DNA from 4 places in the Eubacterium sp. SB2 genome. Region 4 is predicted to be linked to each of the others. Evidence: predicted binding sites of a transcription regulator. Region 4 holds the regulator's gene; each other region holds the start of a gene.

Region 1 (3,886 bases), 580 kb from region 4:
TAGAGAATACGCGTGTCGGCCAGATTACGGACTATGACAAACTGACATTGGACGTATGGACTAAAGGAACACTGCTTCCGGACGAGGCTGTCAGCCTTGCTGCGAAAGTGCTCAGCGAGCATCTGAAGTTGTTTATCGACCTCTCAGAAGTTGCTCAGGCTGCGGAAGTCATGATCGAAAAAGAAGATGATGAAAAAGAGAAAGTACTGGAGATGAGCATTGATGAATTAGAACTTTCTGTACGTTCTTATAACTGTCTGAAGAGAGCCGGCATCAATACCGTCGAGGAACTTACCAACAAGACACCGGAAGATATGATGAAGGTGCGTAACCTTGGACGTAAGTCACTGGAAGAAGTGCTGGCCAAGCTGAAGGAATTAGACCTTGAGCTGAACCAGGGCGATGAATAGCCACCGCACCATATAGATTATTACTTGAATTATCCTGTCAGTAAGCCCGAAGAGCATGGCGGGAGCATTTGATTAATAAGCCCGAAGATGCATAACCAAATGTTTGAAAATGGAGGATTAAAACAATGGCAAAGTATAGAAAACTCGGCAGAACATCCAGCCAGAGAAAAGCCTTAATCAGAAACCAGGTAACAGCTCTGCTGAACAATGGCAGAATCATTACGACAGAAGCAAAAGCAAAAGAGATCCGCAAAGTAGCGGAGGGATTAATTGCTATGGCTGTCAGAGAAAAAGATAATTACGAAGAAGTGACCGTAAAAGCAAAGGTTGCACGTAAAGATAAAGACGGCAAGAGAGTAAAAGAAGTAGTAGACGGCAAAAAAGTTACCGTATATGATGAAGTTGACAAGAAGATCAAGAAAGATATGCCGAGCAGACTTCACGCAAGAAGAGAGATGCTGAAGGTTCTTTATCCTGTAAAGGAAGTTCCGGCAGCTGCTGCAGGTAAGAAGAGAAATACAAAAGAAGTTGATCTTCCGGAAAAACTGTTCTCAGAGATCGCTCCTAAGTATACAGACCGCAACGGCGGCTACACAAGAATCGTAAAGATTGGCCAGCGTAAAGGTGACGCAGCTATGGAAGTGCTGATTGAATTAGTATAATTCTGGAAAGAAAAGTTTATAGAGATATAAATTTTTGATAAATAATGATACGGTCCGGCGGCCGCGGAAAGCTTATTGAATGGTAATGCTTTCCGCAGCCGCCGGATTTTTGTCTTCAAAGTATGGATTGCCTCTATTTTTGTGCAATATCAACAATAAATGTTAAAAAAATAACGTTAAATATTTGACAAAAGCAATATTGACAATTATTTAACGATAGGTTAAACTAAGACCTGTAATTAAGAAAATTATTCTATTACGGGAGGAAAAATAGAAATGGCAAAGAAGGAAAAGGTCGTAGTACCTGAGATTGTAGACAGCGTGGAAACACTCGAAGCAAAAATGAAAGCTATGCGTGAAGCCCAGAAAGTATTTGCTGGTTTCACCCAGGAACAGGTAGATAAGATTTTTTACGAGGCAGCCATGGCTGCGAATAAGATGCGTATTCCACTCGCAAAGATGGCGGTAGAAGAGACACAGAGGGGAATCGTGGAAGATAAGGTTATCAAGAACCACTATGCAGCTGAGTACATTTACAATGCGTATAAAGACACAAAAACATGTGGTGTGATAGAGGAAGATGCGGCGTTTGGCATTAAAAAGATAGCAGAACCGATTGGTCTGGTAGCTGCGGTTATTCCGACTACAAACCCGACATCAACAGCGATCTTTAAAACACTGCTTTGTCTGAAGACCAGAAATGCAATCATCATCAGCCCCCATCCTGCTGCTAAAGCATGTACGATCGAGGCGGCAAAAGTTGTTCTGGACGCAGCCGTAAAGGCAGGCGCTCCGGAAGGCATTATCGGATGGATTGATGTACCGTCTCTGGAATTAACAAACACCGTTATGAAGGATGCAGACATCATTCTTGCAACCGGCGGACCGGGAATGGTGAAGGCTGCTTATTCATCAGGCAAGCCGGCTCTCGGCGTAGGACCTGGAAACACACCGGTAATTATTGACGAGACAGCAGATGTTAAGATGGCAGTAAACTCCATTATACATTCCAAGACATTCGACAACGGCATGATCTGCGCATCTGAGCAGTCTGTAACAGTTCTTGACAGCATTTATGAGGAAGTGAAAAAAGAATTTGCTTACCGTGGATGCTATTTCCTGAAAAAGGGAGCAGAGCTGGATAAAGTACGCAAGACAATCATTATCAACGGTGCACTGAACAGCAAGATTCCGGGCAAATCAGCATACGAAATTGCAAAAATGGCTGGAGTGGATGTTCCGGAAAACACAAAAATCTTGATAGGTGAAGTGGAATCAGTAGACATTTCCGAAGAGTTTGCACATGAAAAATTATCTCCTGTACTTGGTATGTATAAAGCAAAAACTTTTGATGAAGCGTTGGAAAAAGCAGCCCAGCTTGTAGCCGACGGCGGATACGGCCACACCGCTTCCCTGTATATCCATCCGGCACAGACAGAGAAAATAGCAAAACATGCAGCAGCCATGAAAACGTGCCGTGTTCTTATCAACACACCTTCTTCTCACGGCGGCATCGGCGACCTTTACAACTTCAAAATGGCTCCATCCCTCACACTGGGATGCGGCTCATGGGGCGGAAACTCCGTTTCTGAAAATGTAGGGGTAAAACACTTACTGAATGTTAAGACAGTGGCTGAGAGGAGAGAGAATATGCTTTGGTTCAGAACACCTGAAAAGGTTTACTTCAAAAAAGGCTGTATGCCGGTTGCACTGGATGAGCTGGGAACAATTATGCACAAGAAAAAAGCATTTATCGTTACCGACTCCTTCCTGTACAAAAATGGCTACGTAGCTCCGATCGAGGCAAAACTGGATGAAATGGGTATCCAGCATTCATGCTTCTACGAAGTGGCTCCGGACCCGACACTGCAGTGTGCTCAAAAAGGTGCAGACCAGATGAGAGCATTTGAGCCGGATACAATTATCGCACTTGGCGGCGGTTCTGCAATGGATGCAGCAAAGATCATGTGGGTAATGTACGAACATCCGGAAGCAAATTTTGAAGACATGGCAATGGACTTTATGGATATCCGCAAGAGAGTATACACATTCCCGAAAATGGGAGAGAAAGCTTATTTCGTAGCGATCCCGACCTCCTCAGGAACCGGTTCTGAGGTCACACCTTTTGCAATCATCACAGATGCAGAGACCGGTGTAAAATGGCCGCTGGCAGACTACGAACTGCTCCCGAATATGGCAATTGTAGATGTGGATAACATGATGACCCAGCCAAAGGGACTGACAAGCGCATCAGGTATCGACGTTATGACGCATGCAATCGAGGCATATGTATCTATCATGGCCACAGATTACACAGACGGCCTGGCGATGAAGGCTGTAAAGATGGTATTTGATAATCTTCCATCCGCATACGAGAACGGGGCAAACGACCCGCATGCACGCGAGATGATGGCAAATGCTTCCTGTCTGGCAGGTATGGCCTTTGCAAACGCATTCCTCGGACTGAACCACTCTATGGCACACAAGCTGGGTGCATTTCATCACCTTCCACACGGTGTTGCAAATGCAGTACTCCTGACAGAAGTTATGAAATACAATTCAGCAGAGGCTCCGACAAAGATGGGTACATTCTCACAGTATCAGTACCCGCATGCACTTGCAAGATATGCTGAACTGGGACGTTTTGCAGGCTGCACGGGCAAAGATGACCAGGAAGTATTCAATAACCTTGTTGCAAGATTAGAAGAGTTAAAAGAGACAATCGGCATCAAGAAAACGATCAAAGACTATGGCATAGATGAGAAATACTTCCTCGACACACTGGATGATATGGTAGAGCAGGCATTCAACGAC
Region 2 (3,886 bases), on a different contig from region 4:
TGCCAGTAACACCTTCTTCTTGCCGCTCATCTTATGTGCCCTCCTCTATAGTAATACAGTATTATCATTACATTAAATAGACGGATTTTCAAGGCAAAAGGCTACAAATTTTCAGTATTTTTTCTAATTGCTTTAATATGTGAATCGTTTTAAAATAAAAATATGTGTGTAATTTATTTTAAACATCATAAAACCATTACTAAAACCGCACATATATTGCATAGTATGCGATGTATTATTATCAGAATAAATAACATTTGAAAGGTAGTATTTAAACATGAAAATTAGAAAGGCAAGGCTGGCAGATCTGGAAATTCTGCTGAAAATGTATGAAAGCGCAAGAATGTTTATGACAAGCCACGGAAATCCCACACAATGGGGCAGCACCTATCCGCCGAAAGCACTGCTGGCTCAGGATATTGAGGATGGAAACAGTTATGTCTGCGAAGAACACGGCAATATCATAGCTGCATTCTATTATAAGGAGGGCCGTGATGATACTTATACTAAAATATATAACGGTCAGTGGCTGGATGAATCCCCCTATGGGGTTGTACACAGGATTACCTCAGACGGCACCATCCGCGGAGCTGCATCCTTCTGCCTGAACTGGGCACTGGAGCAGTGCAGGAATCTCCGTATTGATACACACAGAGATAATGTGGTCATGCAGCATATGCTCGATAAAAATGGGTTTCAGTACTGCGGGATCATCTATCTGGAGGATGGAAGTGAGCGGCTGGGATATCAGAAACGAATGTAGGGGATGCCTGCCGTGGGACGGAGCGGGGACAGACGGACAGATATATGTTTCCGTCTGTCCCCGCTCCGTTCCACGGCAGGCTGGTTCATCCAAACGGTGGGGAAGACCTCCCACTCGGATGGTAACGTAAATTGTAACAGTTCAGGCTTGTCTGAATTGTTACCGTAAGAGGAATCTGGGTGTGAGAAAGTTTTGGTACGGGATTGACTTTATTGGAGAATCAGTGCATAATATGATTGTTAATAAAATAACATACTGATTGATTTAGGAGGAATTACAAATGGCAAATATTTTAATTAGTCCGGGCAAATACGTACAGGGTGCTAACGAGATGGCAAGGCTCTGTGATTATGCGAAGGTGTATGGGAAGAAGGCTTTGATTCTTATTACAGAATCTGGTTATAAGCGGATCGGCAATATTGTTGATGGAAGCTTTGCCGGTCAGGATTTTGAAATCGTATATGATTATTTTAATGGTGAATGCAGCAAGAATGAAATTAATCGTCTTACTGAGATTTTGAAGAAGGAAAACTGTGATCTTGTGATTGGGATCGGGGGCGGAAAGATTCTGGATACGGCTAAAGCAGTGGCTTATTATGGACATACGCCGGTTCTGGTGTGCCCTACCATTGCATCTACGGACGCTCCTTGCAGCGCTCTTTCTGTGATCTACACGGATGAAGGCGTATTTGAGGAGTATTTATTCCTTCCGGCTAATCCGAATATGGTCTTGATGGATACGGACATTATTTCAAAATCACCGGTACGTTTAACCGTATCCGGCATGGGGGATGCCCTTGCCACATATTTTGAGGCAAGAGCGGTACAGACAAAAGGCGCCGCTACCTGTGCAGGCGGAAAAGTGACCTCAGCAGCTATGGCCCTGGCAAAATTATGCTTTGATACATTAATGGAAGAAGGCGTAAAAGCAAAACTTGCACTGGAAGCAGGAGCATGCACCGCAGCTGTAGAAAAAGTAATAGAAGCCAACACCCTGCTGAGCGGAATCGGCTTTGAAAGCGGCGGACTCGCAGGAGCACATGCCATCCACAACGGCCTGACAGTTCTGGAAGACTGCCACCACATGTACCACGGCGAAAAAGTAGCATTCGGGACAATCACCCAGTTGGTACTCGAAAACATCCCCGCAGAAGAACTCCAGGAAATCATCGACTTCTGCATCGAACTGGGCCTGCCCGTAACATTAAAAGAACTGGGAATCAAAGAAGTAACCGAAGAAAAACTCATGGCCGTTGCCACCGCAGCATGCGCAGAAAATGACACCCTGCATAACCTGCCGTTCGAAGTCACCCCAGAAACCGTATGCGCAGCAATCAAAGCCGCCGATGCATACGGCAGATACTTCCTGGGAGAAGCTTAAGAAAAACGTTAGATTCAATAAGTACATCGCAAAATAAGTAACCCCCTCTAAGCCGGGGGAAGTTTTCGTGAGTGCAGCCAACACCATCCGCCTCCCCCGCCCGGATCCACACCCAAGATAGCCTTTCCTTCCGCCCGGATGCGTCCAGCCTGTCCTGAGAGGTTCACCTGCCGCAAAAAACTATCTCACCGCATCCCCTTATAGATTTTTTCCGATGTAATAGGCATTTCCCGCACTATCACTCCCACTGCATTCTGAACTGCGTTTGCGATTGCCGGGGGCGGCGTATTGATGACGATTTCTCCTATGGATTTTGCACCGAAGGGGCCTGTCGGCTCGTAACTGCTCTCAAACTCCACCCGGATCTCTCCTACATCCAGCCGGCTCGGGATTTTATACTGCATAAAAGAATTGCTGTAATTTTTTCCCTTTTCGCTGTATACGATATCCTCGTACAGGGCCATGCCTATCCCCTGGGCTATTCCGCCCTCCGCCTGGATTCTGGCCAGATTCGGATTGACTACGGTTCCACAATCTACGACTGCAGCATAATCAACCAGCTCCAGCTCTCCCGTCTCTTTATCGATCTCTACCTCTGCCATGCCCACCATAAACGGCGGTGGTGATACCGGTGAGGTAAATGCCTCGCTGGCATAGAGTGCTTCTTCATTGTTGCACATAACCCGATTGCCGATGTCAGCCCTTGATATGCTCCTTCCGGTTTTCAGATCCAGAACTCGTTCCCCATCAAATTCCACATCTTCCACAGAGCATCCAAGATATGACGCCCCTCTGACACAGATTTTCTCTCTAAGTGTCTCACAGGTCTTTACAACAGCCATACCTGTCACATAGGTGGTGCTGGACGCATAGGAACCGCAGTCATAAGGGGATACATCGGTATCTACTCCATGCACAATGATTTCTTCTATCTCACACTCCAGACATTCGGCTGCCATCTGGGCTAATATGGTGTCGCATCCGGTTCCCATGTCTGTCGCCCCGATCATAAGGCTGTAAAAGCCATCGTCATTCACCTTGATTCCCACCGATGCAGTGTCCACCGCTGAGATGCCGGATCCCTGCATAGCCATTGCAACTCCAACGCCCCGGACTTTCCCATTGCCCATATCACGGCATGGGTATTTGTGATCCCAGTCTATCATCTCCTTTGCCCGTTTCAGACAGCGGTCCAGTGCACAGCTATTGGCAGTCTCACCATAATATGCAGGCATTAGCTGCCCCTCTTTTACCATATTAAGTTCACGGATTTTGACCGGATCCATGCCCAGCTCTGCCGCAAGTTCATTGACAGCGGACTCAACTGCAAAAATCCCCTGAGTAGCGCCATATCCCCGGTAAGCCCCTGCGGACATGACATTCGTATAGACCACGTCATACACAAAACGAAAGGCCTCTGCCTTTCCATACAAAGGGATAGACTTATGGCCGGAAAGCCCCACCGTAGTCGGACCGTGCTCTCCAAAAGCACCTGTATTCGAGAGTGTGTAGACATCAATCCCTTTGATCATTCCATTCTTATCCGCCCCGACACGGACATGGACTTCCATCTCATGCCGTGGTGAGGATGCGATGAAAGACTCTTCTCTCGTATAAATAAGCTTAGCTGGTTTTCCGGTTTTCCAGGTCACCAGCGCCGGGTAGACCTCGGTCACCACCGTCTGCTTTGCCCCGAAGCCTCCGCCGATTCTCGGCTTAATGACACGTATTTTTGACTTCGG
Region 3 (3,886 bases), on a different contig from region 4:
CGGAGACGACATGTATATCAACACCGCCCAGGAAATATCCGGAGTCCCCTCCTCCTGGCCGGGCTACACTCTGGAGATCGGCTCCAGCGGCGATAAAGTCAGGCAGATGCAGGAACAGCTTAACGTCATAGCCGGGGCATATCCCGCCATCCCTAAAATCGATGCAGACGGAATATACGGGCCGGCAACGGCTGCAACCGTAGAAAAATTCCAGTCCGTGTTCGGCCTTCCGCAGACGGGAACCGTGGACTATAGAACCTGGTACAAAATATCAGAAATCTACGTAGGAGTATCACGTATTGCGGAATTGGGGTGAATTCTTGCGGGAGGGAGAAGTGCATAGTCCGCCGCCGGAACCGGACATAGGTGTGGCTGGAGACGGGGCTGCGGCTGTAAGCTGGAGTAAAGTAAAATAGAAGGAAAACCGGAGCAGCCTGGGCACATCACCCGAACCCTTGATGGGTTCGCGCGCTGGGCCCAGGAAAAAATGTAATTTGGTGATTACATTTTTTGCCCCGGTTTTCCTTCTATTTTACTTAACTCCAGCTAACAACCGCAGCTACGCCTCCAGCCACACCTATGTCCGGTTCCGGCGGCTGCTTGCATCCGGCCGGGGGTATGAATTTACCGGCGGGGATTCCGGTCGGGGGAGGCGGATTGAATTGGTTGGGTGTGGTGTTTCCGGGCGCATAGAGTGCGCGCTAGAAGCCGTTGCAGAAGAAAAGAGGCTGCTGATGGATAGAATTTGATGTCTCATATTAAATTCTAAAGCCGTATTTGGCGCGAAATTCATCAGAATTTCGTGCCAAATACGGCTGGTTCCATCAGCAGCCTCTTTTTTTCTGCTACGGATTCTAAGTAAACGGACAGTGCCCGGAAATACCACACCCTGCCCCGGGGCAATTCTGCCTCCTGCTTTACTTAGCGTCCCCCTTACTTAATCCCCGTCGCGCCGCGGAACTTCATCGGGGATGATGTTTCCTACGCTTGCTTTTCCCGGCAGATCGATTTCGGGAATGTTATGGTCATCGTATTCATTTTCTTCAGCTGTCTTTGAGGGCATTTTGATTTCTCTCATATTACAACCTCCTTGCACTTTTTATGATAGTGTGTGCAGAATTAAGGTAAATATGCAGAAATACAGCCTTATTCTGCAAGAGAATAAAGCTGTAAGAAGCTTGCACGTTCTTCACGGTTCATTCTGACAAATTCAGTGAAATCCACGTCTACATAATACATTTGTTCTCCACAGCAGTTTGCGTGCGACTGATTGTTTGTATAATGGTATCTTTTGCATTTTATACAATAAAATACATGCATCATTTGTATCACTCCTTTCTGCTATCATACCATAAAATATGGGCTGTGAGAATTAAAATGTTGTTAAGGGTGAGAGTTATGTGTGACGGAAAGAAACACATAACTTGATCAGAATATATTTATTGGATGATTTATGATACAACAACCTTGAAGTTTAGGGGATCCTAAACTATAATTTATATAGAGGTGAAAAGCATGGATAATGGGGATAGGACGAAACAAAAGTTCGTGACAGCCATGACAGAACTGATGGGCGCGAAACCGTTGGATAAGATAACGGTGAAAGAGATTGTAGAAAAGAGCGGTATGACAAGACAGACTTTTTACCGCTGCTTTTTGGATAAATATGATCTGGTGAATTGGCATTTTGAACGTCTTGCTAAGAAGTCTTTTCTGCAGATGGGTGTCAGCATGACCTTAAGGGAGGGGCTTGAGAAAAAGTTTTGGTTTATCAAAAACGAACAGACATTCTTTGCAGCAGCTTTTCAGTCGGAGGATTACAATTCCCTGGTTGCTTATGACTATGAATGCATATTGCAGTTTTATAAGAATATCATAGAAAAGAAGACGAAAAAACCGCTGGATGAGGATATCTGCTTTCTGCTGGAGATGTACTGCAGAGGTTCCATCTATATGACTGCCCGGTGGGCCAGGAGAAATATGGATCTGGCTCCGGAGAAGATGGCAGATCTGCTCATACAGGCGCTCCCGCAGCCGTTGGAAGAACTGCTCTCTGAACTGCAGCCTGATTTGCAGGATGAATAGGATCTGGTATTGTAAGAATAAATGTTACATAGACGCCATTTTGTAACTTGTCTCTGTATGTTTCAGGTTGTTATAATTATAACAATAAATGATGCTGCAAGGCAATCTATAAAATGTAAAGGGGATATGTGCTATGTCAAACAGATTTATTTTGAATGAAACATCTTACCATGGAGCAGGGGCGGTCAATAATATTGCGGCTGAAGTTCAGGCCAGGGGATTTCAGAAGGCATTTGTGTGTTCTGATCCGGATCTGGTGAAGTTTGGGGTTACACAGAAGGTGCTGGATGTGCTGGAGTCAAATGATCTGGCGTATGAACTTTATTCAGATATTAAGCCCAATCCGACCATTGAGAATGTGCAGACGGGAGTCGCTGCGTACCGGTCCTCCGGTGCGGACTATATCATTGCAATTGGCGGCGGATCTTCTATGGATACAGCCAAAGCGGTAGGTATCATCATCAACAACCCGGAATTTGAGGATGTCAGAAGCCTGGAAGGCACCGCACCCACGAAAAATAAGTGTGTGCCGATTATTGCGGTTCCGACGACAGCCGGTACGGCAGCGGAAGTTACGATTAACTATGTGATAACAGATGTTGAAAAGAACAGAAAGTTTGTATGTGTTGACCCCCACGATATCCCGATCGTGGCAGTGATTGATCCGGACATGATGTCCAGCATGCCGAAGGGGCTGACAGCATCCACGGGCATGGATGCGCTGACACATGCAATTGAGGGGTATATTACGGCCGGAGCATGGGAATTATCAGATATGTTCCACTTAAAATCTATTGAGATTATCGCCCGCTCCCTGAGAGGCGCAGTCGACAATACGCCGGAGGGAAGAGCGGACATGGCGCTTGGACAGTATGTGGCAGGGATGGGATTCTCCAATGTAGGGCTGGGAATTGTGCATTCTATGGCACATACGCTGGGCGCACTTTATGACACACCGCATGGAGTTGCGAATGCGATTCTGCTCCCAACGGTTATGGAGTACAATGCAGACGCCACAGGAGAGAAGTACAGGGAGATCGCAAAAGCCATGGGTGTGGAAGGAACCGAAAATATGACACAGGAAGAGTACCGCAGGGCGGCAGTGGATGCAGTGAAAAAGCTATCTGCAGATGTCGGAATCCCGGCAGACCTCAAAGGCATTGCCAAAGAGGAGGACATTGCGTTTTTGTCTGAATCGGCATATGCGGATGCCTGCAGGCCGGGGAATCCGAAGGAGACTTCCGTAGAGGACATTGCAGCTCTGTTCAGGTCTCTTCTTTAAGCTGCTCTCCCGCCGCACCGGCGGAGCCAGGGCTCCCTCTGTAAGAACGGCGGGCAGCTCTGTTCAGGTCTCTTCTTTAAGCTGCTCTCCCGCCGCACCGGCGGAGCCAGGGCTCCCTCTGTAAGAACGGCGGGGATCGCACAGGTGTGGGGAAGCGGCAGAACGGGGAAGGATTATGGCAGGAAGAAGGAAAAAAAGAAGAAAATGGCCGGTCGTAGCCGGAATATTCATTCTGACAGGCATTTTTACAGGTTTGGGAGCGGTGGCTTTTCAGCAGCTCCCAGGCCTTTTTGCGTCCACAAAAGAAGTGATTGAGACGGTGAAGGTCCAGGTGGAGAAAAGCACAAGTGTTCCCTTTGAGGAAGTTAGAATACCGGAAGACGATGTGGCACAGGGCTACTATTACCGGCAGCTTCCGGATACGGAACAGAACCTGTATAAGGAGCTTTATCAGGGGATGATGGACTTTAACGAAGCCATCTATATGCATTCACCCGATGTGGAGGTGCTCAAAAAGGT
Region 4 (3,886 bases):
AAGCAGGATATCGGGTTTTGTGAGGAGCAGTTTTCCCAGGGAAACCCTTGTTTTCTGCCCTCCGGAAAGGGTGTCCGTTTTTTTGTCAAAATCCTCCTCCTGAAAACCAAGTCCTTTTAGGACGCCTGTCAGCTCGCTTTCGTAAGCATACCCATTCTGTGCCTCAAACGCGGACATCATGCGATGATAGGTATCGAGCCTGCTCTGAAGGGCATCACCGCTCAGAGACTTCAATTCCTTTTCAATAGCACGGATTTGATTTTCCAACTCGATAATATCAGCCTTTGCTGTCTTTACTTCCTCATATATGGAGCGGCCGCCCTCGAGTTTCTGCTGCTGTGCGAGATATCCGAGAGTTTTCCCTTTTGTAACTACAATTTCACCGCTGTCGGCTGGCTCTTCCTTTACGATCATCTTAAGAATGGTGGATTTTCCGGCCCCGTTTACTCCGACCAGAGCCGCTTTTTCTCTGTCTTCTATATGAAAAGAGCCGTCTCTGACAATGACCTGTCCACCGAAAGCTTTATTGAGATTATGGCATGCAAGTATCATAAGAAACCTCCTGTTGTCTTCTGTATCGGGCCTCCCTGTTCTGCTTCAGCCGCCGAACCCCGCTTGTTATCTTGAAAAATAAAGATTAATTTTCAGCTATGCTGAAAACCTGCCCGCGGGGCATGAGCTGCGGGATGCCCTTGCGTATACTTATTTCATTATAACGAAAATAGTTTAAAATACAACTAAAATTTGACTTTGCCCGTACAATTCTATATAATATGAAATAGATTAAGTTTGGAGGGGATAGCTGTGGAAGATAGAGAGATATCACGTGCGGTAATTGGACGGCTGCCCAGATATTACAGATATTTGGGAGAATTACTGGATGCAGGAGTAGAACGGATTTCATCAAATGACCTGAGCAAGAAGATGAGCGTCACTGCATCTCAGATTCGCCAGGATTTAAACAACTTTGGTGGTTTCGGCCAGCAGGGCTATGGATACAATGTTAAGTATCTCTATACAGAGATCGGAAAGATTCTGGGACTGAACAGAAAACATAACGTAATCATAATAGGAGCGGGTAACCTGGGACAGGCGCTTGCCAATTACGCGGCTTTTGAAAAGAGCGGCTTTATACTGCAGGGAATTTTTGACGTGAATCCAAGACTGGAAGGGGTAACTATACGAGGAATCCCAATCCGTATGATGGACGACCTGAGAGAATTTGTTGAAAATACGGACATAGAGATTGCTGCATTGACGATTCCAAAGTCAAAAGCGGTGGAAGTAGCCGATATGCTTGTTGAGAATGGTATCAAGGGCATATGGAATTTTGCGCACACTGATCTGCACCTGCCGGATGATGTGATCGTAGAAAGCGTACATTTGTCTGATAGTTTGATGAAACTGTCTTATAATATCAGCCGTTACAATGAAGAACATGATAATTGATTAACAATATAAAACGTGTAACAAAGGCACTGCGCCTTCGTTGCACGTTATTTCACTTATTAGGACACCTGCGCCTATCAGATACAATCCCTTCGGTGGATACGCACAGTGGTATTAGAGGCAGATGCCGGTGAGGACGCTGCGGACGCGGGTTTCACAAGCGAAACACAATAAAGGAGAGTGAGTATATGAGATATCTGCCGACCGGTGAATGGATGCAGAAAGCGGACAATTACACGATCCATGAGATCGGGATTCCCTCTATGGTGCTGATGGAGCGGGCTGCTCTGGCGGCGGTGGCCGTTATGGAGCAGGAAAAGATCAATACACACAGAACGCTGGTGGTCTGCGGCTCCGGCAACAACGGCGGCGACGGCTTTGCAGTTGCGCGCCTGTTAAAAGAAAAAGGCTGTGATGTTGAGGCCGCTTTCATCGGAAACGAAGAATCCAGGACTCCTGACTGCATGCAGCAAATGAAAATCGCTGAAAATTGCGGTGTTCCTGTAGTAACAACAATCAGCAGGAAGGAATATACTGTTATAGTGGATGCCGTTTTCGGCGTGGGCCTGAACCGGGAGATTTCGGGAGCATACGCGGCAAATATTAAAAAGATGAATGCGCTGCCGGGACAGAAGATTGCCATAGATATCCCTTCCGGCATCTGTTCTGCCACAGGAAAGGTATTAGGGACGGCATTTTCAGCCGATCTGACGGTGACTTTTGAGTGCGAAAAGCTGGGCTGTGTTTTACATCCGGGCTGCCAATATGCCGGAAAAACTGTTGCCGTATCCATCGGAATCAGCCGGAAGCTTTTTGAAAAAGAACCGGGTGTCTGCTACACATTTGAAAAATCGGACCTGCCGGAGATGATCCCGCCCCGAAGGCCCAATTCACATAAAGGAACCTATGGGAAGATCCTGATGATTACCGGAAGCCGCGGTATGTCGGGCGCCGCATATCTGAGTGCGAAGGCCGCGTATAGATGCGGCGCGGGTCTGGTCCGGATTTATACACATGAAGATAACCGGGTGATATTGCAGCAGCTTTTACCGGAAGCGATTGTAAGCACTTATACTGAATATGAGGAAGAAGCCATTCGGGATCTCCTCGCATGGGCGGATGTGGCCTGCATTGGCTGCGGGCTCGGACAGAGCCGTGTTGCGGAGAGTATCTTGACTCAGGTCGTGAAAGAGGTTCAGATTCCCTGTGTGATAGATGCAGATGGGCTGAATATACTGGGGTGCCATCCGGAACTGCTGGAAGAACGGGAGCGGCCAATTGTCCTGACGCCGCATATGAAAGAAATGTCCGGCCTGCTGGGCTGTTCTGTTACAGAGCTGCAGGAAAAGCGTTTTGAGATGACCAGGGCATTTACAGACAGGGCGGGTGTTGTCTGCGTCTTAAAGGATGCACGAACAATTGCGGCCAAGTGGGACCGGCAGATATTCGTCAATACTGCGGGAAACAGTTCCATGGCAAAGGCCGGGTCCGGTGATGTGCTCGCGGGGGTTATTACAGGGCTGATGGCCCAGGGACTGAAGCCTTATGAGGCGGCTGTCTGCGGGGTATACCTGCACGCCTGTGCGGGAGACGAGGCCAAAGCAGCCAGGGGTTCCTACAGTGTGCTGGCAGAAGATATAACAGCGGGAATCGGGGACTGCCTAAAAAGAACAGAGGAGAGTATGGAGCAATGAAACAGTTTAACAGGGTATTTGCCAGGGTAGACCTGGATGCCGTATCATATAATATGGAACAGATGAGGCGGCGGATCGGGGAAGGGGCGCAGATCATCGCCGTGATAAAGATGGATGGGTACGGCCATGGCGCCGTGCCGATTGCGGAGATGTTTGAAGAAAAGGATTACATATGGGGCTACGCCACCGCAAGCCTGGAGGAGGCTGCAGCTCTCCGGAAGGAAGGGCTTAAAAAGCCAATTCTCGTACTCGGCTGTATTTTCCCGGAGCAGTATGAGGAGATGATTCTTAAGGATATCCGTGCCACTGTTTATATGAAGGAGATGGCAAAAGGCATGTCAAAAGCCGCGGAAAAGCTCGGCAGAACAGCACGTATACATATCAAAGTTGATACAGGGATGGGAAGGCTTGGATTCTTACCCTGCCCGGAGAGTGTAAAGGCCATCCGGGAGATCGGCATGCTGCCTAATACAGAGATCGAGGGAATGTATACGCATTTTGCCAAAGCCGATGAAACCGACAAGAGCTACACACTTAAGCAGCACGAAAAGTTTGAATGGATGAAGAATGCCCTGCAGGCGGAAGGAACCTCCATTACATATTATCACTGTGACAACAGCGCCGGGATTATCGACTTCCCGGACATGAAACATAATCTGGTCCGCGCGGGTATTTCCACATACGGAATGTACCCGTCAGGGGAGGTCTCGCAGGAAGCCGTGGATCTCAAGCCAGCGCTTGAG

Evidence for each region. Region 4 encodes Rex, which represses fermentation and respiration genes when NADH is low (regulators of the CRP and FNR family bind a similar motif). Its sites were predicted from a motif close to ATTGTTAANNNNTTAACAAT; they were not measured.
Region 1: adhE (bifunctional acetaldehyde-CoA/alcohol dehydrogenase) is a predicted target of Rex. The motif match lies at 1,271-1,290, and genes of this name have one in related genera.
Region 2: BN1938_RS01510 (glycerol dehydrogenase) is a predicted target of Rex. The motif match lies at 999-1,018, and genes of this name have one in related genera.
Region 3: fucO (lactaldehyde reductase) is a predicted target of Rex. The motif match lies at 2,152-2,171, and genes of this name have one in related genera.

Annotation. Positions count from the first base shown of each region.
Region 1 covers NZ_LN865153.1:1,171,352-1,175,237, reverse strand. Annotated here, with positions in the region: gene BN1938_RS17545 (DNA-directed RNA polymerase subunit alpha) at 1-410, shown strand, start outside; gene BN1938_RS17540 (bL17 family ribosomal protein) at 536-1,072, shown strand; gene adhE (bifunctional acetaldehyde-CoA/alcohol dehydrogenase) at 1,349-3,886, shown strand, end outside.
Region 2 covers NZ_LN865148.1:307,069-310,954, forward strand. Annotated here, with positions in the region: gene BN1938_RS01500 (L,D-transpeptidase family protein) at 1-30, opposite strand, end outside; gene BN1938_RS01505 (GNAT family N-acetyltransferase) at 278-763, shown strand; gene BN1938_RS01510 (glycerol dehydrogenase) at 1,044-2,144, shown strand; gene BN1938_RS01515 (xanthine dehydrogenase family protein molybdopterin-binding subunit) at 2,330-3,886, opposite strand, start outside.
Region 3 covers NZ_LN865148.1:23,273-27,158, reverse strand. Annotated here, with positions in the region: gene BN1938_RS00175 (peptidoglycan-binding protein) at 1-316, shown strand, start outside; gene BN1938_RS23235 (hypothetical protein) at 938-1,078, opposite strand; gene BN1938_RS23570 (hypothetical protein) at 1,147-1,323, opposite strand; gene BN1938_RS00165 (TetR/AcrR family transcriptional regulator C-terminal domain-containing protein) at 1,516-2,085, shown strand; gene fucO (lactaldehyde reductase) at 2,219-3,367, shown strand; gene BN1938_RS00155 (transglutaminase domain-containing protein) at 3,543-3,886, shown strand, end outside.
Region 4 covers NZ_LN865153.1:1,752,581-1,756,466, forward strand. Annotated here, with positions in the region: gene BN1938_RS20195 (ABC-F family ATP-binding cassette domain-containing protein) at 1-552, opposite strand, end outside; gene BN1938_RS20200 (redox-sensing transcriptional repressor Rex) at 805-1,449, shown strand; gene BN1938_RS20205 (bifunctional ADP-dependent NAD(P)H-hydrate dehydratase/NAD(P)H-hydrate epimerase) at 1,638-3,143, shown strand; gene alr (alanine racemase) at 3,140-3,886, shown strand, end outside.